DNA from 3 places in the Pseudomonas sp. NyZ480 genome. Region 1 is predicted to be linked to each of the others. Evidence: predicted binding sites of a transcription regulator. Region 1 holds the regulator's gene; each other region holds the start of a gene.
The links. The regulator sigma-54, encoded in region 1, starts transcription at its own class of promoters, with help from an activator protein. The targets are predictions, from matches to a motif close to ANTGGCATNNANNTTGCTNT.
Positions count from the first base shown of each region.

Region 2: nirB (nitrite reductase large subunit NirB) is a predicted target of sigma-54. The motif match lies at 2,395-2,414, and genes of this name have one in related genera.
Region 3: glnA (glutamate--ammonia ligase) is a predicted target of sigma-54. The motif match lies at 4,925-4,944, and genes of this name have one in related genera.

Region 1 is NZ_CP120626.1:4,366,701-4,374,419, forward strand. It holds gene mlaE (lipid asymmetry maintenance ABC transporter permease subunit MlaE) at 1-347, opposite strand, end outside; gene P3R38_RS20060 (ATP-binding cassette domain-containing protein) at 347-1,156, opposite strand; gene P3R38_RS20065 (KpsF/GutQ family sugar-phosphate isomerase) at 1,405-2,379, shown strand; gene P3R38_RS20070 (HAD family hydrolase) at 2,393-2,917, shown strand; gene lptC (LPS export ABC transporter periplasmic protein LptC) at 2,926-3,498, shown strand; gene lptA (lipopolysaccharide transport periplasmic protein LptA) at 3,485-4,009, shown strand; gene lptB (LPS export ABC transporter ATP-binding protein) at 4,010-4,735, shown strand; gene P3R38_RS20090 (RNA polymerase factor sigma-54) at 4,908-6,401, shown strand; gene raiA (ribosome-associated translation inhibitor RaiA) at 6,480-6,788, shown strand; gene ptsN (PTS IIA-like nitrogen regulatory protein PtsN) at 6,801-7,265, shown strand; gene rapZ (RNase adapter RapZ) at 7,268-7,719, shown strand, end outside.
Region 2 is NZ_CP120626.1:1,382,044-1,389,762, reverse strand. It holds gene nirB (nitrite reductase large subunit NirB) at 1-2,272, opposite strand, end outside; gene P3R38_RS06245 (bifunctional nitrate reductase/sulfite reductase flavoprotein subunit alpha) at 2,572-6,594, opposite strand; gene map (type I methionyl aminopeptidase) at 6,876-7,652, shown strand.
Region 3 is NZ_CP120626.1:403,110-410,828, forward strand. It holds gene ntrC (nitrogen regulation protein NR(I)) at 1-1,394, opposite strand, end outside; gene glnL (nitrogen regulation protein NR(II)) at 1,391-2,476, opposite strand; gene P3R38_RS01820 (chorismate mutase) at 2,732-3,274, opposite strand; gene glnA (glutamate--ammonia ligase) at 3,423-4,829, opposite strand; gene thiI (tRNA uracil 4-sulfurtransferase ThiI) at 5,444-6,898, shown strand; gene typA (translational GTPase TypA) at 7,028-7,719, shown strand, end outside.

The sequences.
Region 1 (7,719 bases):
GCGCGACCGGCGAACAGCAGCGCAGTCACCACCGGGCCGAGCTCACGCAGCAAGGTCAGCGCGACCATCTGCCCCACCGCCTGCTCGGAACCGTACTTGGTCAGGATGCTGTAGCCCTGCAGCGCCAGCACCATGCCGATGAACACACCGGAAACGACGATGATCGCCAGCGACAGCACGCCGACCAAATACAACTGCTTGGTCAGCAGCTGGAAGCCGCCACCGATACCCCCACGCCCTACCAGTGCGTGGAACAGGAACAGGCAGGAACGCCCCAGCACCGCCAGCACGTCGATCGCCGAGCGACCGAACAGACGGATACGTTCGAGTAAGGATTTTCTGCGCATCAACGCGCCCCCAGCAGATCGGCGCGGTAGTCAGGCGCGGGAAAGTGGAATGGCACCGGACCGTCCGGGTCACCCTTCATGAACTGGCGGATGCGTGGATTGTCGGAGCCCATCAGTTCGTCCGGAGTGCCCTGCCCCAGTACCTGCCCATCACCGACCACATAGATGTAGTCAGCGATGCTGGCGGTTTCGGCCAGATCGTGGGAAACGACGATGCTGGTGATACCCAGCGCATCGTTGAGCAGGCGGATCAGCCGCACCAATACGCCCATGGCGATTGGGTCCTGGCCGACGAAGGGCTCGTCGTACATCAGGATCTGCGGATCCAGCGCAATCGCGCGGGCCAGCGCCACGCGGCGCTTCATGCCACCCGACAGTTCGTCCGGCATCAGGTCGATGGCGCCGCGCAGGCCGACGGCCTGAAGCTTCATCAACACGATGTCACGAATCATTTCGTCGGACAGCTGGGTATGCACACGCAGCGGGAATGCGACATTCTCGAACACGTCGAGGTCGGTGAACAAGGCGCCGCTCTGGAACAGCACCCCCATTTGCTTGCGCGCATCGAACAGGTCGCTTCGGGACAGCGTAGGCAGGTTCTGCCCGGCCACCCAGACTTCTCCACTGGAAGGACGCAACTGCGCGCCCATCAGGCGCAGCAATGTGGTCTTGCCGCAACCCGATGGCCCCATGATGCCGGTGACCTTGCCGCGCGGAATGCGTATGTCGACATTGCTGAAAATGCTGCGCGAACCGCGCTTGAAGGTGACGCCCTTCAACTCGACCGCGTAGGCGCTATCCACACTCATCTAGACTCCTTGCTAGTGCAACCTCGTCCTAATGGACGCCGGCCTCCTTCTTGAAGGCACAAGCGCCCCTGGCGGGCCGAATAGCGGGAAACTATATCACCGCTGACAGGGCTGCCCCAAGGCCATGCCTTGACTCGTTCAGCCCAGGGACAGACTTTCATGACATTCGATAGGACGATGGAAAGGATGAGGGTTTCTTCCATTGCGGCTATAATCGCCGCCTTTTCATCAGGCATTGCTTTCCGAACATGAGCCAATCCAGCGAGCTGATCCAATCCGCCCAGCGCACCCTGCGCCTTGAACTCGAAGCCGTCCAGAGCCTGATGGCCCGCATCGACGCCAATTTCGTCAAGGCTTGCGAACTGATCCTGGCGAGCAAGGGCCGGGTCGTCGTGGTCGGCATGGGCAAGTCGGGGCACATCGGCAACAAGATCGCCGCCACCTTGGCCAGCACCGGCACGCCGGCATTTTTCGTGCACCCTGCCGAAGCCAGCCATGGCGACATGGGCATGATCACCCGCGACGATGTCATTCTCGCCCTGTCCAACTCCGGCAGCACCGCCGAAATCATTACCCTGCTGCCGTTGATCAAGCGCCTGGGCATCCAGATGATCAGCCTCACCGGTAACCCGGACTCGCCCCTGGCGCAGGCCGCCGAGGTCAACCTCGACGCCAGCGTCGCCCAGGAAGCCTGCCCGCTGAACCTGGCGCCCACATCCTCGACCACCGCCGCACTGGTGCTGGGCGATGCCTTGGCCATCGCGCTGCTCGAAGCCCGCGGTTTCACCGCCGAGGATTTCGCCTTCTCGCACCCCGGTGGCGCCTTGGGCCGTCGCCTGCTGCTGAAAGTCGAGAACGTGATGCACTCGGGCGATGACCTGCCGAAGGTCCAGCGTGGCACCCTGCTCAAGGACGCGCTGCTGGAAATGTCGCGCAAAGGCCTGGGCATGACCGTGATCCTCGAGCCGGATGGCAAGCTGGCCGGGATCTTCACCGACGGCGACCTGCGCCGCAGCCTGGATCGCAACATCGACGTGCACACCACCCTGATCGACCAGGTGATGACCGTGCATGGCAAGACCGCTCGCGCCGAAATGCTGGCCGCCGAAGCCCTGAAAATCATGGAAGACCACAAGATCAGTGCATTGGTGGTAGTCGACCAGAACGACCGCCCGACCGGCGCCCTGAACATGCACGACCTGCTGCGCGCCGGGGTCATGTAAGGAGAGCATGGACATGAACCAAGACCTCATGCAACGCGGCAAGGCCATCAAGCTGGCCGTCTTCGACGTCGACGGCGTCCTCACCGACGGCCGCCTGTACTTCCTCGAAGACGGCAGTGAGTTCAAGACCTTCAACACCCTCGATGGCCAGGGCATCAAGATGCTCATGGCCACGGGCGTGACCACGGCCATCATCAGCGGACGCAAGACGCCAGTGGTCGAGCGTCGGGCCAGGAACCTGGGCATCCCGCATCTGTACCAAGGCCGGGAAGACAAACTGGTGGTGCTCGACGGCCTGCTCGCCGAACTGGGCCTAAGCTATGAACAGGTCGCCTACCTGGGCGACGACCTGCCCGACCTCCCCGTGATTCGCCGGGTGGGCCTGGGCATGGCGGTGGCCAGCGCCGCACCGTTCGTTCGCCAGCACGCCCATGGCGTGACCCAGGCACGCGGCGGCGAAGGCGCCGCCCGCGAGTTCTGTGAACTGATCATGCAGGCCCAGGGCACCCTGGACGCTGCCAACGCAAATTACCTGTAGAGCCGCCCATGTTCAGCAAGAAAGCCCGCACCATCGCGCTGCTCGCGGTCATTGCCGCCCTGCTGGTGGCAATCAGCTACTGGAACGTCAGCCCGGAGAGTTTCCTCGACAAGCCTGCGGCCCAGGTGGACGAGAGCGCGATCGACTACTATGCGATCAATGCCCATAGCCTGCAGTTTCTGCCCGACGGCAAGCTGCAGTACGAAATGACCGCCGACAAGGTCGAGCACCTGACCGCCAGCGAAGTCACCCTGGTGACCAAGCCTGACCTGCACCTGTACCGCGGCACCGAGTTCCCCTGGCACGTGCAGAGTGCGCGCGCCGAGGTCAACCCGGATGGCACCGAGGTCGAACTGATCGACCAGGTTCGCGTTGCCCGTACCGACGAGAAGCAGCGCGAAACCATCATTACCAGCTCACGCATGACCGTGTTCCCGCAGAAGCAATATGCGCAGACCGAGCAAGCCGTTAGAATCGACGGCGCCGGTGGCACAACTACGGGCAAAGGAATGAAAGCGTATTTGAAAGAAGGCAGGATGGACCTGCTCTCTAACGTAAGAGGACAGTATGAGGCTCGTTAAAACCCTCCCCCTTTTGCTCAGCCTGAGCGCAGCACTGGGAAGCGCGAGCGCCTTCGCCCTGCCGAACGACCGTGACCAGCCGATCCGCATCCAGGCCGACAACGCTCACCTGGACGACAAGCAAGGCGTGGCGACCTACACCGGCGATGTGATCATCACCCAAGGTTCGATGATGATCAAAGGCAACACCGTGACCATCACTCGCGCCCAGTCGGGCGACATCGACGTGGTGACTTCGGTTGGCAACCTGGCCTACTTCGAGCAGCAGCAGAGCGCCGCCAAGCCCGACAAGATGAAAGGCTGGGCCGTGACCATTCAGTACCAGGCGCAGAAAGACATGGTGATCCTCACCGACCGCGCCAAGGTCGAGAACGAAGGCAACACCACCGAAGGCGAGAAGATCGTCTACAACACCAAGACCCAGGTTGCGACCGCGGGCCGAGGTGGCAACGTGACTGCACCGCGTCAGCGTATCGACATGGTGATCCAGCCGAAGAAGAAGGCCGAGTAAATGGCAACCCTCAAAGCCCAGCACCTGGCCAAGAGCTACAAGGGGCGGCAAGTCGTACGCGACGTCAGCCTGTCGATCGACAGCGGCCAGATCGTCGGCCTGCTCGGCCCCAACGGCGCCGGCAAGACCACGTGCTTCTACATGATCGTAGGCCTGGTCCAGGCCGACCAGGGCCGCGTGCTCATCGACAACCTCGATGTCAGCCACCAGCCGATGCACGGTCGCGCCCGCGCCGGTATCGGTTACCTGCCCCAGGAGGCCTCGATCTTCCGCAAGCTGTCGGTGGCCGACAACATCATGGCGATTCTCGAGACCCGCAAGGACCTGGACCGCGATGGCCGTCGCAAGGAGCTGGAAAGCCTGCTGCAGGAATTCCACATCAGCCACATCCGCGACAACCTCGGCATGAGCCTGTCCGGCGGCGAGCGTCGCCGCGTGGAAATCGCCCGGGCCCTGGCGACCGCGCCGAAGTTCATCCTGCTGGACGAACCTTTCGCCGGTGTCGACCCGATTTCCGTAGGCGACATCAAGCAGATCATCCACCACCTCAAGGCCAAGGGCATCGGTGTACTGATCACCGACCACAACGTCCGCGAGACCCTGGACATCTGCGAAACCGCGTACATCGTCAACGATGGTCGACTGATCGCCGAGGGCGATGCCGAGACCATCCTGGCCAACGATCTGGTCAAGGAAGTTTACCTGGGTCACGAGTTCCGACTCTGACCCCGGCGCGCCTGGAGCACTGGCAATCCCGCCTCATCGAGGCTTAAGTTGTTACAGCGCTCTAGGCAAACGCTACAATTTAAGGCATAAAACTTGCTTGATTTGGCGCTCCGGCGCCCTCGTGTAGTGGATGGCGCATGCGCGCCGGCGAACAAGGTATTTAGCCCCAGCCATGAAACCATCGCTCGTCCTAAAAATGGGCCAGCAACTGACGATGACACCGCAGTTGCAACAGGCCATCCGCCTGCTTCAGCTCTCTACCCTGGACCTCCAGCAGGAAATCCAGGAAGCGCTGGAGTCCAATCCGATGCTCGAACGTCAGGAAGACGGCGACGACTTCGACAACAGCGACCCGATGGCGGACAACGCCGAGAACAAACCGGTCGCCGAAGTTCAGGACAACAGTTTCCAGGAAAGCGCACCAAGCGCCGAGAACCTGGAAGACGGTGAGTGGAACGAGCGCATTCCCAACGAGCTTCCCGTCGACACCGCGTGGGAAGATATCTACCAGACCAGTGCCAGCAGCCTGCCCAGCAACGATGATGACGAGTGGGACTTCACCACCCGCACCTCCGCGGGCGAGAGCCTGCAGAGCCACCTGCTGTGGCAACTGAACCTGGCGCCGATGTCCGACACCGACCGCCTGATCGCCGTGACCCTGATCGACAGCATCAACGACCAGGGCTACCTCGAGGATACCCTCGAAGAAATCTGCGAGGGCTTCGACCCCGAGCTGGACATCGAGCTGGACGAGGTCGAAGCCGTCCTGCACCGCATCCAGCAATTCGAGCCTGCCGGGGTGGGCGCTCGCAATCTTGGCGAGTGCCTGCTGCTGCAACTGCGCCAACTGCCCGCCAGCACGCCGTGGATGAGCGAAGCCAAGCGCCTGGTGGTCGATTTCATCGACCTGCTCGGCAGCCGCGACTACAGCCAGCTGATGCGCCGCATGAAGCTCAAGGAAGACGAACTGCGCCAGGTCATCGAACTGGTACAGAGCCTCAACCCACGACCGGGCTCGCAGATCGAATCCAGTGAGCCGGAGTATGTGGTCCCCGACGTGATCGTGCGCAAGGACAACGACCGCTGGCTGGTCGAGCTGAACCAGGAGGCGATCCCACGGCTGCGGGTCAATCCGCAGTATGCCGGTTTCGTCCGCCGTGCCGACACCAGCGCCGACAACACCTTCATGCGCAATCAGCTGCAAGAGGCGCGTTGGTTCATCAAGAGCCTGCAAAGCCGCAATGAGACCCTGATGAAGGTCGCCACCCAGATCGTCGAACACCAGCGCGGTTTCCTCGACCACGGCGACGAAGCGATGAAGCCGTTGGTCCTGCACGACATCGCCGAAGCGGTGGGCATGCACGAGTCGACCATTTCCCGGGTAACCACCCAGAAATACATGCACACGCCGCGCGGCATCTACGAACTGAAATACTTTTTCTCCAGCCATGTGAGCACCTCCGAAGGCGGAGAATGCTCGTCTACGGCGATCCGCGCGATCATCAAGAAACTGGTTGCGGCGGAAAATCAGAAAAAGCCATTGAGTGACAGCAAGATCGCTGGTTTACTGGAGGCACAAGGCATTCAGGTAGCCCGTCGCACCGTCGCCAAGTACCGCGAGTCCCTCGGCATCGCGCCGTCGAGCGAGCGCAAGCGACTGATGTAGCCCCTGAATGTGCCACAGCGTTTGCGGGGCAGGTGCAATACCTGCCTCTTTATGCACGGGCAACAAAGGAGAAGCTGTATGCAAGTCAACATCAGTGGACACCATGTAGAAGTCACCTCCCCTCTGCGCGAATACGTAGAGCAAAAGCTTAAGCGCGTGGAGGGTCACTTCGACAAGATCACCAACGTGCAGGTCATCCTGAAAGTCGAGAAGCTGCAACAGAAGGTCGAAGCGACCCTGCAGATTCCTGGTGGCGAAGTGGTCGCAAACGCGGAACACGAAGACATGTATGCAGCGATCGACGCCATGGCCGACAAGCTCGACCGCCAACTGAAAAAACACAAGGAAAAACAGCAAAGCCTGCTGCAAGGTGCAGCCGCCCGCTGATCCCCCTCATCCATGATCCGACTTGAAACCATCCTGACCCCCGGCCGTTCCCTCGTGAACGTGCCGGGAGGCAGTAAAAAGCGCGCCCTCGAGAAGGTCGCCACACTGATTGCCGAACAAGTTCCAGAACTGGAGATGCAAGACGTCTTCGAAAAACTGGTCGGTCGTGAAAAGCTCGGCTCGACCGGTTTCGGCAACGGTATTGCCATCCCCCACTGCCGACTCGAAGGCTGCACGGCACCTGTCAGCGCACTGCTGCATCTGGATGCCCCTATCGACTACGACGCCATTGATGGCGCACCGGTAGACCTGCTGTTCGTCCTGCTGGTCCCCGAAGCGGCCACCGATGCCCACCTTGAACTGCTGCGCCAGATCGCCAGCATGCTCGATCGCAAGGAGGTCCGCGATCGCCTGCGTGCCGCCGACAGCAGCGAGGCCCTGTTCCAGGTAGTCCTGGACGTACAGAACGAGCACTGAACATGCGCCTGATCATCGTCAGCGGCCGCTCCGGTTCGGGCAAGAGTACCGCCCTTGATGTGCTGGAAGACAACGGCTACTACTGCATCGACAACCTCCCCGCCGGGCTGCTGCCGCAGTTGGCGGAGAACGCGCTGATCAACACCGAGTTGCAGCAGCCCAAGGTTGCTGTCTCCATCGATGCCCGCAACCTGCCCAGCCACCTGACGCGGTTTCCCGAGTTGCTCGAAGAAGCTCGTGGCAGGCACATCCAGTGCGATGTCCTGTTTCTGGACGCTGATGAAGAAACGCTGCTCAAACGCTTCTCGGAGACCCGGCGACGCCATCCGCTGACCAATGCCAACCGTTCGCTGGCCGAGGCGATCCGTGTCGAAAGCGAGCTGCTAGGGCCGATTTCCGATCTGGCCGACCTCAAGATCGACACCACCAACCTCAACCTGTACCAACTACGCGA
Region 2 (7,719 bases), 2.5 Mb from region 1:
ACACCGAAGTGCGCTGCAACTTGTCGGCGGTGCGAATGTAGAACATCAGCACGCGGTCGATCAGGCGCACCAATGTCTCGTCGTCGAGGTCGGTGGCGAACAGCTCGGCATGGCGTGGTCGCATGCCGCCGTTGCCGCAGATGTATAGGTTCCAGCCCTTGTCGGTGGCGATCACGCCGATGTCCTTGCTCTGCGCTTCGGCGCATTCGCGGGTGCAGCCGGACACTGCGAACTTGAGCTTGTGCGGCGATCGCAGGCCTTTGTAGCGGTCTTCCAGGCGCAGCGCCATGCCCACACTGTCCTGCACGCCATACCGGCACCAGGTGCTGCCGACGCACGACTTCACCGTACGGGTCGACTTGCCGTAGGCATGGCCGGTCTCGAAGCCGGCGTCGATCAGCTCGCCCCAGATCAGCGGCAGTTCGTGCAACTGGGCGCCGAACAGGTCGATACGCTGGCCGCCGGTGATCTTGGTGTAGAGGTCGTATTTCTTCGCCACCTGGCCAATCACGATCAGCTTGTCGGGGGTGATCTCGCCGCCCGGGATGCGCGGTACCACCGAGTAGGTGCCGTTCTTCTGCATGTTGGCCATGAAGGTGTCGTTGGTGTCCTGCAGCGGCACCAGGGCCGGGTCCATGATCGGCTGGTTCCAGCAGGAAGCGAGAATCGAGCCCACCGTCGGCTTGCAGATGTCGCAGCCGACATGGCCCTTGCCATGGCGTTCGAGCAACTCATTGAAGGTGCGGATACCTTCGACGCGGACCAGACCGTAAAGCTCCTGGCGGGTGTAGGCGAAGTGCTCGCACAGACGCTTGTCGACGGTGACGCCACGGGCAGTCAACTCATGCTCGAAGACCTGCTTGAGCAGGGCCGCGCAGCCGCCACAACCGGTCGCAGCCTTGGTGCAACCCTTGAGGGCAGCCAGGTCGCTACAGCCGCTGTCGATGGCTGCGCAGACCGCGCCCTTGCTGACATTGTGGCAGGAACAGATCGTCGCGCTGTCAGGCAAGGCGTCGGCCCCAAGCGCTGGGGCGCCGGCACTTTGCGGCAGGATCAAGCCCGCGGGGTCCGCTGGCAGGGCAATGCCGTTCTGGGCGTATTGCAACAGGGTGTCGTAGTAACTGTTGTCGCCAACCAGCACCGCGCCGAGCACGCGCTTGCCACTGGCATCGACCACCAGACGGCGGTAGGCGGCGGTGGCCTCGTCGATGAAGCGGTAGCTGCGCGACCCTGGGGTGGCGCCGTGGGCATCGCCGATGGAGCCGACATCGACCCCCAGCAGCTTGAGCTTGGTCGACATATCGGCACCGCCGAACTCGGCGGCCGCCTCACCGGTGAGCAGCGCCGCCAGATTACGGGCCATGCTGTAACCGGGGGCAACCAGACCGAAGATGCTGCCATTCCACGAAGCGCACTCGCCGATGGCGAAGATGCGCGGGTCGCTGGTGCGGCAGTGGCTGTCGATCACTACCCCACCGCGTGGGGCGATCTCGAGGCCACAGGCCCGCCCCAGGGCATCTTGCGGGCGGATACCAGCAGAAAATACGATCAGGTCGGTTTCCAGGTGTTCCCCACCATCGAAGTTCATCCGGTAGCGATAAGCCTCGCCGGCGCTGATCGACTGGGTGGCACGGGACAGGTGCACGCCCACGCCCAACGCTTCGATCCGTGCCTTGAGCGCAGCACCGCCCTCGCCGTCCAGTTGCACCGGCATCAACCGTGGGGCGAACTCGACAACATGGGCTTCCAAGCCCAGTGACTTGAGTGCATTGGCCGCTTCCAGGCCAAGCAGGCCGCCCCCCACCACCACGCCACGACGGGCACCGCTGGCGGCGGCTCGAATGGCGTCCAGGTCGTCGAGGGTGCGATAGACCAGTCGAGCATTGCCGCTGGAACCTTCGATCGGTGGCACGAAGGGATACGAGCCCGTGGCCAGGACCAGGTGGTCGTAGCCGTAACGGCCTTCGGCGGTGACCACTTCGCAGCGTTCGCGGTCGATCTGCAGCACCGCCTCGCCCAGATGCAGGTGCACACCGTTGTCGCCGTAGAACCCGTGTTCGCACAGGGCCAGGGTTTCGGCACAGCTGCCGCCGAAGTACTCGGACAGGTGCACACGGTCGTATGCACGCTGGCGCTCTTCGCCGAACACCCGCACCTCGAAGCGCGCCAGGGCGCCACGTTCGATCAGTTGCTCGACGCAGTGATGGCCGACCATGCCGTTGCCGACAATCACCACTCGCTCTCGTTGCCCGCCGTTCGCTGTTGCGTTCATAGCCGATCCTCGATCAAAAAAAAAGCGCCTGGAGCCGAAGCTCCAGGCGCCTTTGCCTGTACTCATCACGGTGGGCCCCTGATTGATCGCCGTTGATCAGTGGGGCATGTTGTGAAACGGATGTAGCAGGGAGTGTGCCAAATGCTGCTGGACCACTGCCGATGGGGTGACTGCGCTGGATTCATCGCCGTCAAGCCGGCGCCCACAGGTTCGGTGCGGTCTTCGCAGGCGCCGGCTTGCCGGCCATAAGGCATTGAAAACCGCACCACCGAAGTGCATCCCTCACCATCCCGGTGCAATCAATACACATCTCGCCGGTAGCGCTTGGCCTTGCTCAACGCTTCAACGTAAGCCTCCGCCGCCTCGTTGCTCATCTGGCCATGCACCGCCACGACCTCGCGCAGGGCGCCGTCCACATCCTTGGCCATACGCTGGGCATCGCCACACACATAGAAGTACGCCCCTGATTCAAGCCAGCGCCACACCTGCGCGCCTTGCTCACGCAGACGCTGTTGCACGTAGATCTTTTCGGCCTGGTCGCGGGAGAACGCGGTGTCCAGACGCAGATGCCCGGCTGCCACCCAGGCCAGCAGTTGCTCCTTGTAATAGAAATCACTGGCGGCGTACTGCTCGCCGAAGAACAGCCAGTTTTCGCCACAGGCACCGCGAGCCTCACGCTCTTCCAGAAACGCCCGGAACGGTGCGATGCCGGTACCGGGGCCGACCATGATCACAGGCGCGTTGTCGTCCTCCGGCAGGCGAAAGTGCTTCGATACCTGCGGGAAAATCGCCACCTTCAAGGTGTCCGCGCGGTCGGCGAGAAAAGCCGAGCAAACGCCCTTGCGCTGACCATAGCGTACGGTCGAGACGGTCAGGTGCACCTGATCGGGGTGAGCGGACGGGCTCGAGCTGATCGAATACAGGCGCGGTTGCAGTGGTTTGAGCAACTCAAGCCAGCTGGCCAGCGGTAAGTCCTGAGGATACTCGCGCAGCACATCGGCCAACTGCCGGCCCCACAGCCACTCCTGCAATTCGGCCTTGTGCTCCGGTTGCAACAGACGCTGCAAGGCCGGCTGGTGGCGACCGAATACCTGCAACTGCTGCGGCGTGACCCGCGCGATCTCCAGGTGCTGCGCCAGGGCCTCAACCAAGGGCATGGCTGGCTTCCCGTTGAGTTCGACCAACGCCTGGCCATCGAGGTGCATCAACGCCAAGAGCTCTTCGACCAATGCCGGGCAGTTGCGTGGCCACACCCCAAGGGCATCACCGGCCTCATAGGTGAAGCCACTGCCAGCGAGGTCGAATACCAGCTGACGGGTTTCCTTGCTGGCTCCTGGGGCATTGAGCACGCGGTTTTCGAGTAGGGTCGCCGACCATGGTCGTTGCTTGCTGTAGAGCGGCGCCGGCACGGCTTCCCTGGCTGGTTCGAGCGTGGTGGCAGGCCCGAGCTCGGGCAGCAGGGCTTGGAGCCAGTTGGCGAAGGTTTCGTCGAAATCCGGCTCGCAGTCGACACGCGGCAACAGGCGTCGGCCGCCCAGCTCGGCAAGGCGCTGATCGAGCTTGCGGCCAAACCCGCAGAACTGGTCGTAGCTCGAGTCTCCAAGGGCCAGCACGGCATAGGGCAGATCGGCGCAATGCCCCCCCTCTTCGCCTTGCAACGCATTCCAGAACGCAGTACCGGTATCGGGCGCATCACCGTCGCCGAACGTGCTGGCAATCAGCACAACGCTCGCAGCGCCCTGCAACTGCCGTGGGGTGACCGCCTCCATGCAGTTCAACTGCACCGCCAGGCCGGCGTTGCGCAAGTGCCCAGCGCAACGCTCGGCCAGGGCTTCACCATTGCCGGTCTGCGATGCCCACAGCACTTGGTGCCGGGGGACATCGACCTGCGCAGGCGCCGACTGGGCGTAAAGCCCCGCCAGCAGCCCATCGACGAACAGACGTTGGGCCGCCGTCAGCGGCGCGTTGGCTGGCAGGCACGGCACCCCTTCAATGCGCGCCTGGTCCAGGCCGAGCAGGAAACCTTGCAAGTAGTGGCGCTCATCGTCGGCCAGAACCGGGGCAGGCAGCGCATCCAGGCCAAGCAGACGGGACAGCGTGGCGGTCGGCATGGTGGCGGGCTCCGAAGTGCGGGTGGCGGCGCCCAGGTCGAGGGCGTCGATGCGTTCACCGGCGACCCGCTCCAGGGCCACCGCGCAATGCTTGAAGGCCGGCTGCAGCGACAGGGGGTCGACCGCATCACAGGTCACGGCATTGATTGCCAAGTGCTCGCCGAACACATCGTTCCAGTGGAATGGCGCGAAACAATTGCCAGGCATGACCCGGTCACTGACCCGTGCGGGCAACACGGCCTGGCCACGGCGCGAGCGGATCGCCACTGGGTCCTTGTCGCGAATGCCCAGGCGCTCGGCATCTTCCGGATGCAGCTCGACGAAGGGGCCGGGCTCCAGCTTGTTCAGCGCCGGCACCTTGCCGGTCTTGGTCAGCGTGTGCCACTGGTGCTGCACGCGCCCGGTGTTGAGCACCAGGGGATAATCGGCATCCGGCAGCTCTGGTGCCGGCAGCCACGGCCTGGCGAAGAAACGCGCCTTGCCGCTGGGGGTAGGAAAAGCCAGTGCGGGGCGCAGGCCTTCGGCGTCGCTCACCAGGTGCTGGCTGCGACCGTCATTGAGGTAGCGCACTGGGCTGCGATCGCCCTCGTCGCCTGGCGCGCAGGGCCACTGGCGGGGGCTATGGCGCAGTTCGGGGTAGCCGATACCCCGCAGGTCGTAGCCTGTGGTGGGGTTCCAGAACTGGCGGATCTCCTCGTATACCGACTCGGCGTCGCGGTAGTCGAAGGCATGGGCATACCCCATGGCGCAGGCCACCCGGGCGATGAGTTGCCAGTCGGGCAAGCTCTGCCCCGGCGGCTCGACAGCGCGAGGCATGAGGGTAAGGTTGCGCTCGCTGTTGATCATCACACCCTCGCCTTCGGCCCAGAGCGCGGCAGGCAGGAGAATGTCGGCGTAGCGGTTGGTCTCGGTGTCGAGAAAGGCATCCTGGCTGATGACCAGTTCAGCCTGGCGCAGGCCCTCGATGACTTGCTGGCGATTGGCGACACTGGCCACGGGGTTACTGCAGATGATCCAGCAGGCTTTCACCTCGCCAGCCTTCATCTGATCGAACAATGCCACCGTGCCCTCTGCACCTTCGCTGCGCAGGCTGCCTGGGGCCAGGCCCCACTGGTGCTCGACAAAGGCCCGATCCGCGTCCACCAGTGCCGAGCGCTGCCCCGGCAGGCCCGGCCCCATGTAGCCCATCTCGCGGCCCCCCATGGCATTGGGCTGCCCGGTCAAGGAGAACGGCCCGCTGCCTGGACGACAGATGGCGCCAGTGGCCAGGTGCAGATTGCACAGGGCATTGCTGTGCCAGGTGCCGTGGACACTCTGGTTCAGGCCCATGGTCCAGCAACTCATCCATTCCCCGGCCGAGCCGATCCACTCGGCGGCCTGACGAATATCGGCTTGCGCCAATCCGGTGATGGCGGCAACGCGCTCGGGGCTGTAGTCCTCGAGGAAATCGGGCATTTCGTCCCAACCCTCGGTATGGCGGGCGATGAAATCCGGGTCGGTATGACCATTGCGGTGCAGCAGATGCAGCAGGCCATTGAGCAGCGCCATGTCGCTGCCGGGACGCACTTGCAGGAACAGGTCGGCCTTGTCGGCAGTGGCCGTGCGGCGTGGGTCGACCACGATCAGCTTGGCCCCGGCCTTGACGCGGTCAAGCAGGCGCAGGAACAGAATCGGGTGGCAGTCGGCCATGTTCGCGCCGATCACCAGGAACACTTCGGCATGCTCGAAATCCTGGTAACTGCCGGGCGGGCCATCGGCGCCGAGCGAAAGCTTGTAGCCGCTGCCGGCGCTGGCCATGCACAGGCGCGAGTTTGATTCGATATGGCGGGTGCGGATGAAACCCTTGGCCAATTTATTGGCCAGGTACTGGGCTTCCAGCGACATTTGCCCAGAGACGTACAGTGCCACGGCATCGGCGCCGTGCTGGTCGATGATGCCACGCAAACGCCCGGCGGCTTGTTCGATGGCGAGGTCCAGAGGGGTGCGGGCTGGCTCCTGGTTGCGCTGCTGGCGCACGAAGGCCTCCTCCATACGCCCGGCAGCGTTCAGCGGCACATGGGCGGTGAGGCCCTTGGTGCACAGACGACCGAAATTGCTGGGGTGCAGCTTGTCGCCACTGACCTTGCCGACCTTGCCATTGGCCACGCTCAACACAATGCCGCAGCCGACGCCGCAATACGGGCAGACACTGCGTACTTCGCTGCGGGTCATGGGTAGTCTCCTGTAGGCAGAAACGAAAAAGGCGCCGGCTGCCCCGAGCTTGCTTGTCAAGCGGGGGGCAACACGGCGCCTTTGTCGTGGAATGTCGGGGGGCATCGACGTTGATGGCCCTCTAGGCAGTGGCTGAGCAAGTTTTGGGCCAGCTGGACCGGCACCATCGCCGGCAAGCCGGCGCCTGCCGGTATCGGCCAGGCAGCGCACCACGCGGTGGCGTGATCAAGCCCCGCAGCGCTATGCTGGGGCACTTTTCATCAAGAGCCGCTTCCTGTCCCATGTCCAAGGTGATCCTCAAGACGCCCGCCCAACTCGACCTGATGCGCAACGCAGGCCAACTGTTGGCGCAGGTGTTCGCCGACCTCGACTGTTTTATTCGCCCCGGCATTACCACGATGCAGATCAACGACCGTGCCGAGGCCTTCATCACCCAGACCCTCAAGGCACGCCCGGCCAGCAAAGGCCAGTACGGCTTCCCCTACTCGCTCAACACCTCGGTGGACCATGTGGTGTGTCATGGCATGCCCAAGGCGGAGGAGGTGCTCCAGGAAGGCTCGATCATTAATGTCGATATCACCCTCGAACAGGGTGGCTACATCGCTGATTCATCGAAGATGTACAGCATCGGGGCCATAAGCGACGAGGCCCGCCGCCTGGTCGACACCACCTATGAGGCATTGTGGAAAGGCATCGGGCAGGTACGCCCCGGGGCCACCCTGGGCGATGTCGGTCACGCCATCCAGGCCCACGCCGAGGCGGCGGGCTACAGCGTGGTGCGCGAGTATTGCGGGCACGGTATCGGCAAGCAGATGCATGAGGCGCCCGAAGTGCTGCACTACGGCCAACGCGGCATGGGCATGAAGTTGCAACCGGGGATGGTGTTCACCATCGAGCCGATGATCAACCAGGGCGGGCGGGGAACACGAACGCTGCGCGATGGCTGGACAGTGATTACCCGCGACCACACGCTGTCGGCGCAGTGGGAGCATACCGTGGCGGTGACTGAAAACGGCGTCGAGGTACTGACGCTACGGGAGGAAGAGCGCAATCGTTGAGACTGGCGAGGTGGCGATGCCGTCCAATAGGGGCAAATCGGCGGCGACACCTTCCGCCACGCCGATT
Region 3 (7,719 bases), 1.5 Mb from region 1:
ATGCCCAGTTCCTTGATCTTGCGGGTCAGCGTGTTGCGACCCCAGCCCAGCAACACCGCGGCATCCCGGCGACGGCCAGCAGTGTGCTTGAGCGCTGTCTCGATCATGATCCGCTCGAAACTGGGCACCGCGCTGTCGAGCAAGTTCGACTGCCCGCGTGCCAGTGCCTGGTCGGCCCACTGACGCAGGGCCTGCTCCCAGTTGGTCACCGGGGCGGCGTCCTGAGGCAGGTTGAGCAGTTCAGGGGGCAGGTCGCCAATCAGCACTTCGCGGCTGGATGCCATCACCGTGATCCAGCGGCAGGTATTTTCCAGCTGGCGCACGTTGCCCGGCCACGGCAGGTTACGGATGAACTCCTCGGTCTCAGGCTTCAGCAGCTTCGGCTCGACCGCCAGCTCCTGGGCCGCGCGGCCGAGGAAATGACGAGCCAGGGCCGGAATATCTTCACGACGGTCCGCCAGGCGCGGAATGTGGATACGGATCACATTCAGGCGGTGGAACAGGTCTTCACGGAACTTGCCAGCCTGTACCAGGGATTCGAGGTTCTGGTGCGTCGCGGCGATGATGCGCACATCGACCTTCACCGGAATATGGCCGCCGACCCGATAGAATTCGCCATCGGCCAGGACCCGCAGGAGACGGGTCTGGGTGTCGGCGGGCATGTCGCCGATCTCGTCGAGGAACAGCGTGCCACCGTCGGCTTGCTCGAAGCGGCCACGGCGCAGGTTGGCCGCACCGGTAAATGCGCCTTTCTCGTGGCCGAACAGTTCCGATTCCATCAGATCCTTGGGAATGGCCGCCATGTTCAAAGCGATGAACGGCGATGCCGCTCGCGGACTGTGGCGGTGCAGGGCGTGGGCCACCAACTCCTTGCCGGTACCGGATTCGCCGTTGATCAGTACGGTGATGTTGGAGTGGCTGAGGCGGCCGATGGCGCGGAATACCTCCTGCATGGCCGGCGCTTCGCCGATGATTTCCGGCGTGCGCGCCAGGCTTTGCGGAACATCCAGTCCCTGCTGCTCCTGTGCGTGCTGGTTGGCCCGCTTGACCAGCGAGACCGCCTCGTCCACGTCGAACGGCTTGGGCAGGTACTCGAAGGCGCCGCCCTGGTAGGACGCCACTGCGCTGTCCAGGTCCGAGTGGGCCGTCATGATGATGACCGGCAGGCGTGGGTGCTGCTCGCGGATCTGTGCCAGCAGGTCGAGGCCGCTGGCACCCGGCATGCGGATGTCAGAGATGATCACATCCGGTTGCTGGCGGGCCAGCCGGCTCATCACGCCATCGGCGCTGTCGAAGCTCTGGGTGGCCATGCCTTCCTGTTGTAGGGCTTTTTCCAGGACCCAGCGAATGGAACGATCATCGTCGACGATCCATACGGTTTCACTTCGGCTCATGAGGCAGTGGCTCCTTGTTCCAGGGGCAGGAAGATCGAGAAAGCGGTATGGCCGGCATGGCTTTCGCACTCGATCAGGCCCTGGTGCTGGCTGATGATGTTCTGGGTGATGGCCAGGCCCAGCCCGGTACCGTCCGGGCGTCCACTGACCATGGGATAGAAGAGGGTGTCCTGCAGTTCCGCCGGAATGCCTGGGCCGTTGTCGATGATCTCGACCCGGGCGACCAGGCGGTGGCGCACATGGCCGATGGTGAACTGACGCACCGCACGGCTGCGCAGGGTGATGCGGCCAAGGCGCAGTTCGTTCTGCGAGCTGATCGCCTGCATGGCGTTGCGCACGATGTTGAGCACCGCCTGGATCATCTGCTCGCGGTCGATCAGTACGTCTGGCAGGCTAGGGTCGTAGTCACGCACCAAAGTGATGCAACCCTGGCTTTCGGCCTCCACCAAGCTGCAGACCCGCTCCAGGACCTCATGGATGTTGGTCATGGCCAATGACGGCAGCTTGTTCGAGCCGAGCATCCGGTCGACCAGATTACGCAGGCGATCGGCCTCTTCGATGATTACGTTGGTGTAGTCGCGCAGTCCGTCATCGGGCAGTTCGCGCGATAGCAACTGCGCCGCGCCGCGAATGCCGCCAAGGGGGTTCTTGATTTCATGGGCCAGGCCGCGCACCAGCATCTTGGTGGTTTCCTGCTTGCTCAGCTGGGCTTCTTCCTTGGTGATGCGCAGCAGTCGGTCACGCGGGTGCACCTCCAGCAGCAGCAAGGTATTGCCCAGGTGCAGGATTGGCGTGACGGCATAATCGACGGTGATGGTCTGGCCGGTCAGCGACGTCAGTTGCGCCTCGCGCTTGGTGAACGGGTGTGCCTGTTCCACCGCCTGGCGCAGCGAATTGAGCGCTTCGGTCGATTCGGTGAACAGCTCGCTGATGAACTGCCCGTGGCTGCGCTGACCGCTGACTGCCAGAAGCATTTCGGCAGCCGGGTTCATGTACTCCAGACGCAGCTCCGAATTGAGCAGGAGCGTGGCCGTGGTCAGGTTGTCCAGAAGCAGACGGTGCTGTGCATCGCTGATGGTCATAAGGCGTCGGTGACCTCTTTTTGCGCTGGCGTATCCTTGGCCGTGCCAGGGATGGGGGCGCTATGGATCCGCTGATGCCAGGAAAATGCAAGAAACAAACCAAAGCTCCGAAAAGAAGCGGTATTTCGTGACAAAGTCCCGAAATTGCGCTTATTCGGATCAAAAAGCGGTGGTTTAACGTTTCAAGTGACCTTTTTTGGGCTGCAGCGTGGGGCGTCGATCATTGTTGCGCACCAATATAGAGCATAGCGATGGTCAGGACTTCACGCACAGCTGCGCCGTGGCTCGGACCAGCGCTATGTGCCGTAGCGGATCATTGGTGCGTTGTTGCAGTGCGCTAGCCAGCTTTTTCGGGCAGTCACGCATGTCGAGCAGGTCAAAACGGCGGAGCTCGTCCAGCAAAGTCGCTTGAAGCGTGTCCAGCCGTGGGCGAAGTTCGTGCACGAGGTCGCGGGATGTGCTGGTGGGCTGACTGCCCAGGGCATTCCAACGATCGATCAGCGTGTATTGAACGAGCTTGTTGGCTTCGATCTGGTCGCTGAAGAATGCCGCTGCGCGAGGTGGATCGAGGTCGTAGTCGGGCGCATCCTGGCAGACCTTGGCCAGGACTTGCTGCTCGCGTTCAGGGGCTTGGACCGGTAGCGTGAGTTTCCATTTGTGCGTCGCGACCGAAACAGCAAGGTCCAGGCGGTGTTCGATGGCGGTGAGCAACGGGTCGAATTCGGGCTGGGTGGGCGGGGTTGCGCGGCAGCCGTTAAGGGGCAAGGCCAAGCACATCATGGCGGGGATAAGGCGCATGTTGATCTCCTTTTCGTGGAGACCTGAGTGTGGCCAGTCTGCGGGCTTTCATTTGTAGGAAGCTGCTGATAGGTCTGTGCGTAAACAAAAACGGCCTTCGTATGAAGGCCGTTTCTGGTGATTCAATCAGCGCAGCGCGCCGATGTCATCAAACGCTGTAGTACAGGTCGTATTCCAGCGGGTGAACGAAGGTACGGACCTTGATCTCTTCTTCCGATTTCAGCTCGATGTAGGCATCGATGAAGTCGTCGGAGAACACGCCGCCCTTGGTCAGGAACGCACGGCCCTTGTCCAGCTCTTCCAGAGCTTCCTTCAGGCTGCCGCAAACCTGCGGGATTTCCTTGGCCTCTTCAGGCGGCAGGTCGTACAGGTTCTTGTCGGCTGCATCGCCTGGGTGGATCTTGTTCTGGATACCATCCAGACCAGCCATCAGCAGGGCGGCGAAGCACAGGTACGGGTTGGCAGCTGGGTCCGGGAAGCGCGCTTCGATACGGCGGGCTTTCGGGCTGGAAACGTAAGGGATACGGATCGAGGCCGAACGGTTACGGGCCGAGTAGGCCAGCATGACCGGCGCTTCGAAGCCAGGTACCAGACGCTTGTAGGAGTTGGTCGCCGGGTTGGTGAAGCCGTTCAGGGCCTTACCGTGCTTGATGATACCGCCGATGAAGTACAGGGCGGTGTCGGACAGGCCGGCATAGCCTTCGCCCGAGAAGGTGTTCTTGCCGTCTTTGGAGATCGACATGTGAACGTGCATGCCCGAGCCGTTGTCGCCGTACAGCGGCTTCGGCATGAAGGTAGCGGTCTTGCCGTAGGCATCGGCAACGTTGTGCACGCAGTACTTCAGGGTCTGAACTTCGTCAGCCTTGGTGACCAGGGTGTTGAAGCGCACACCGATTTCGTTCTGGCCGGCAGTGGCCACTTCGTGGTGGTGAACTTCGACGACCAGGCCCATTTCTTCCATGGCGTTGCACATGGCGGTACGGATTTCGTGGTCGTGGTCGCACGGCGGAACCGGGAAGTAGCCGCCTTTCACGGCAGGGCGGTGGCCCTTGTTGCCGCCTTCGACGTCCTGATCGGTCATCCAGGAGCCTTGCTCGGAGTAGATCTTGAACATCGAGCCCGAGATGTCGGACTTGAACTTCACCTGGTCGAAGATGAAGAACTCAGGCTCCGGGCCTACCAGTACGGTGTCACCGATACCGGTCGACTTCAGGAATTCTTCGGCACGCTTGGCGATGGCGCGTGGGTCGCGGTCGTAGCCTTGCATGGTGGACGGCTCGATCACGTCGCAGACCAGGATCAGGGTCGGCTCTTCGGTGAACGGGTCCAGGACGGCGGAGGAGTCGTCCGGCAGCAGGATCATGTCGGAAGCTTCGATGCCTTTCCAGCCTTCGATCGACGAGCCGTCGAACATCTTGCCAGCTTCGAAGAAGTCGTCATCCAGCGCGTCGCGAGCGGGCATGGTGACGTGGTGCTGCTTGCCTTTGGTGTCCGTGAAACGCAGATCAATCCACTTGACGTCATGATCTTTGATGAGTTGAACCGACTTCGACATGTTGTCCTCCGGATGGTCTAGGGCGCTTAGCCGCTGCCCTGGAAAAAGGGTGTCGCCGGGCGCGCATAGTCGGCCAAGCTTACCTGCCTCACAAGAGAGCAAATTGCATGCCAGTGCCCAAAAATGGCGAGGGCGGGATAAAAGGGGGCGTTTACGGGCATCTGGCCGGCGTCTGGCGTACAAAAGTGCATCTTTTGAGGGCGCTTTATGGTGCTCGTGCACCAAATATGTGCGTGTCGTGGTTTTTGTGGTGCGCCTGAGGTCGCACCGCCCGCGCGGCGCATCGCGAGCAAGGCTCGCTCCTACATTTGTTCCTGGCCACTAACGTCAATGACAGGCGCGCGCGACCGCCTTGTGTGTACGCCGCGATATCGTGCCGGGCACCAAGGCGTTCGCGCGTAGATCCCACAGACCTCATAGGCCAGAAACAAATGTAGGAGCGAGCCTTGCTCGCGATGCGTCGCGCGGGCGGCATTCGATCTCACAGGCAGCGGAAAACCCGCCCCCCGCATCCCCTCCCAAACGCTCTGACCAAAAGTTGGTCAAAACCTGAGCAATATCCGCTATAATTCGCGCCCCTCATTTTCGGCAGGCCCTGCGCGCGCTGTTAACCAATGAAACTTATCGTCAAAGTCTTCCCAGAGATCACCATCAAGAGCCGGCCGGTGCGCAAGCGTTTCATCCGTCAGCTCGGCAAGAATATCCGTGTCGTGCTCAAGGACCTAGACCCTGAGCTCGCGGTCGATGGTGTCTGGGACAATCTCGAAGTGGTCACCCGCATCGAGGACGAGAAAGTCCAGCGCGAAATGATCGAGCGCCTCACCTGCACGCCGGGTATCACCCATTTCCTGCAGGTCGAAGAATACCCGCTGGGCGACTTCGACGATATCGTCGCCAAGTGCAAGCAGCACTTCGGCCACCTGCTGGCCGGCAAGCGTTTCGCCGTGCGCTGCAAGCGCGGCGGCCATCACGATTTCACCTCGATGGACGTTGACCGCTACGTCGGCAGCCAGTTGCGTCAGCAGTGCGGCGCCGTCGGCATCGACCTGAAGAACCCGGAAGTGCTGGTGCGCATCGAAATCCGCGATCAGCGCCTGTACGTCATTCACAACCAGCACAACGGCATCGGCGGCTACCCGCTGGGTGCCCTTGAGCAGACCCTGGTGCTGATGTCCGGTGGCTTCGACTCCACCGTGGCGGCCTATCAGATGATGCGCCGCGGCCTGATGACCCACTTCTGCTTCTTCAACCTGGGCGGCCGTGCCCACGAGCTGGGCGTGATGGAAGTGGCCCACTACTTGTGGAAGAAGTTCGGCAGCAGCCAGCGCGTGCTGTTCATCAGTGTGCCGTTCGAGGAAGTGGTCGGCGAGATTCTGAACAAGGTCGACAACAGCTACATGGGCGTGACCCTCAAGCGCATGATGCTGCGCGGTGCCGCGCGCATGGCCGAGCGTCTGGAAATCGATGCGCTGGTCACCGGCGAGGCGATTTCCCAGGTTTCCAGCCAGACCCTGCCGAACCTGTCGATCATCGATTCGGCTACCGACAAGCTGGTACTGCGTCCGCTGCTGGCCAGCCACAAGCAGGACATCATCGACACAGCCTCCCAGATCGGCACCGCCGAGTTCGCCAAGCACATGCCCGAGTACTGTGGCGTGATCTCGGTGAACCCTACTACCCATGCCAAGCGTCACCGCATGGAGCATGAAGAGAAGCAGTTCGACATGGCTGTGCTCGAGCGCGCCCTGGAGCGCGCCAAGTTCATCTCCATCGACCATGTGATCGACGAGCTGGGCAAGGACGTCGAAATCGAGGAAGTGGCGCAGGCCTTGCCTGGTCAGATCGTCATCGACATCCGCCACCCCGATGCCCAGGAAGACGAACCTCTGGTCATCGACGGTATCGAAGTCCAGGCCATGCCGTTCTATGCGATCAACAGCAAGTTCAAGCACCTGGATGCCAACCGCCAGTACCTGCTGTATTGCGACAAGGGTGTGATGAGCCGTCTGCACGCACACCATCTGCTCAGTGAGGGACATGCCAATGTGCGTGTTTATCGTCCGACATAAGACGCCAGGGCTGTATGGCGGCAGCATCCGCCATCGCCCTCCCGACAGCCGGCCCCGCTGAGCCTTATGCCTTACATATTGGCCGCCTAGACTGGGCGGCAACCCGAATCCTCTGATCGAGATACAGTTGTGATCGAAAATCTGCGTAACATCGCCATCATCGCCCACGTTGACCATGGTAAAACCACCCTGGTCGACAAACTCCTGCGCCAGTCCGGCACCCTGGAGCGTAACGAGCTCAACGACGAGCGCGTCATGGACTCCAACGACCAGGAAAAAGAGCGCGGTATCACCATCCTGGCGAAAAACACCGCCATCCGTTGGAACGACTACCGCATCAACATCGTCGACACCCCCGGCCACGCCGACTTCGGTGGCGAGGTTGAGCGTGTCATGTCGATGGTCGACTCGGTGCTGCTGCTGGTCGATGCCCAGGACGGCCCGATGCCGCAAACCCGCTTCGTGACCAAGAAGGCCTTCGAAGCTGGCCTCAAGCCGATCGTCGTGATCAACAAGGTCGACCGTCCGGGCGCGCGTCCTGACTGGGTACTGGACCAGATCTTCGACCTGTTCGACAACCTCGGCGCCACCGACGACCAGCTGGACTTCCAGGTTGTCTACGCCTCGGCCCTGAACGGCATCGCCGGTCTGGACCACACCAACATGGCCGAAGACATGACCCCGCTGTACCAGGCCATCGTCGACCACGTTCCGGCTCCGACCGTTGACGTCGACGGCCCGTTCCAGATGCAGATCTCCGCGCTGGACTACAACAGCTTCCTGGGTGTTATCGGCGTAGGCCGTATCGCCCGTGGCCGCGT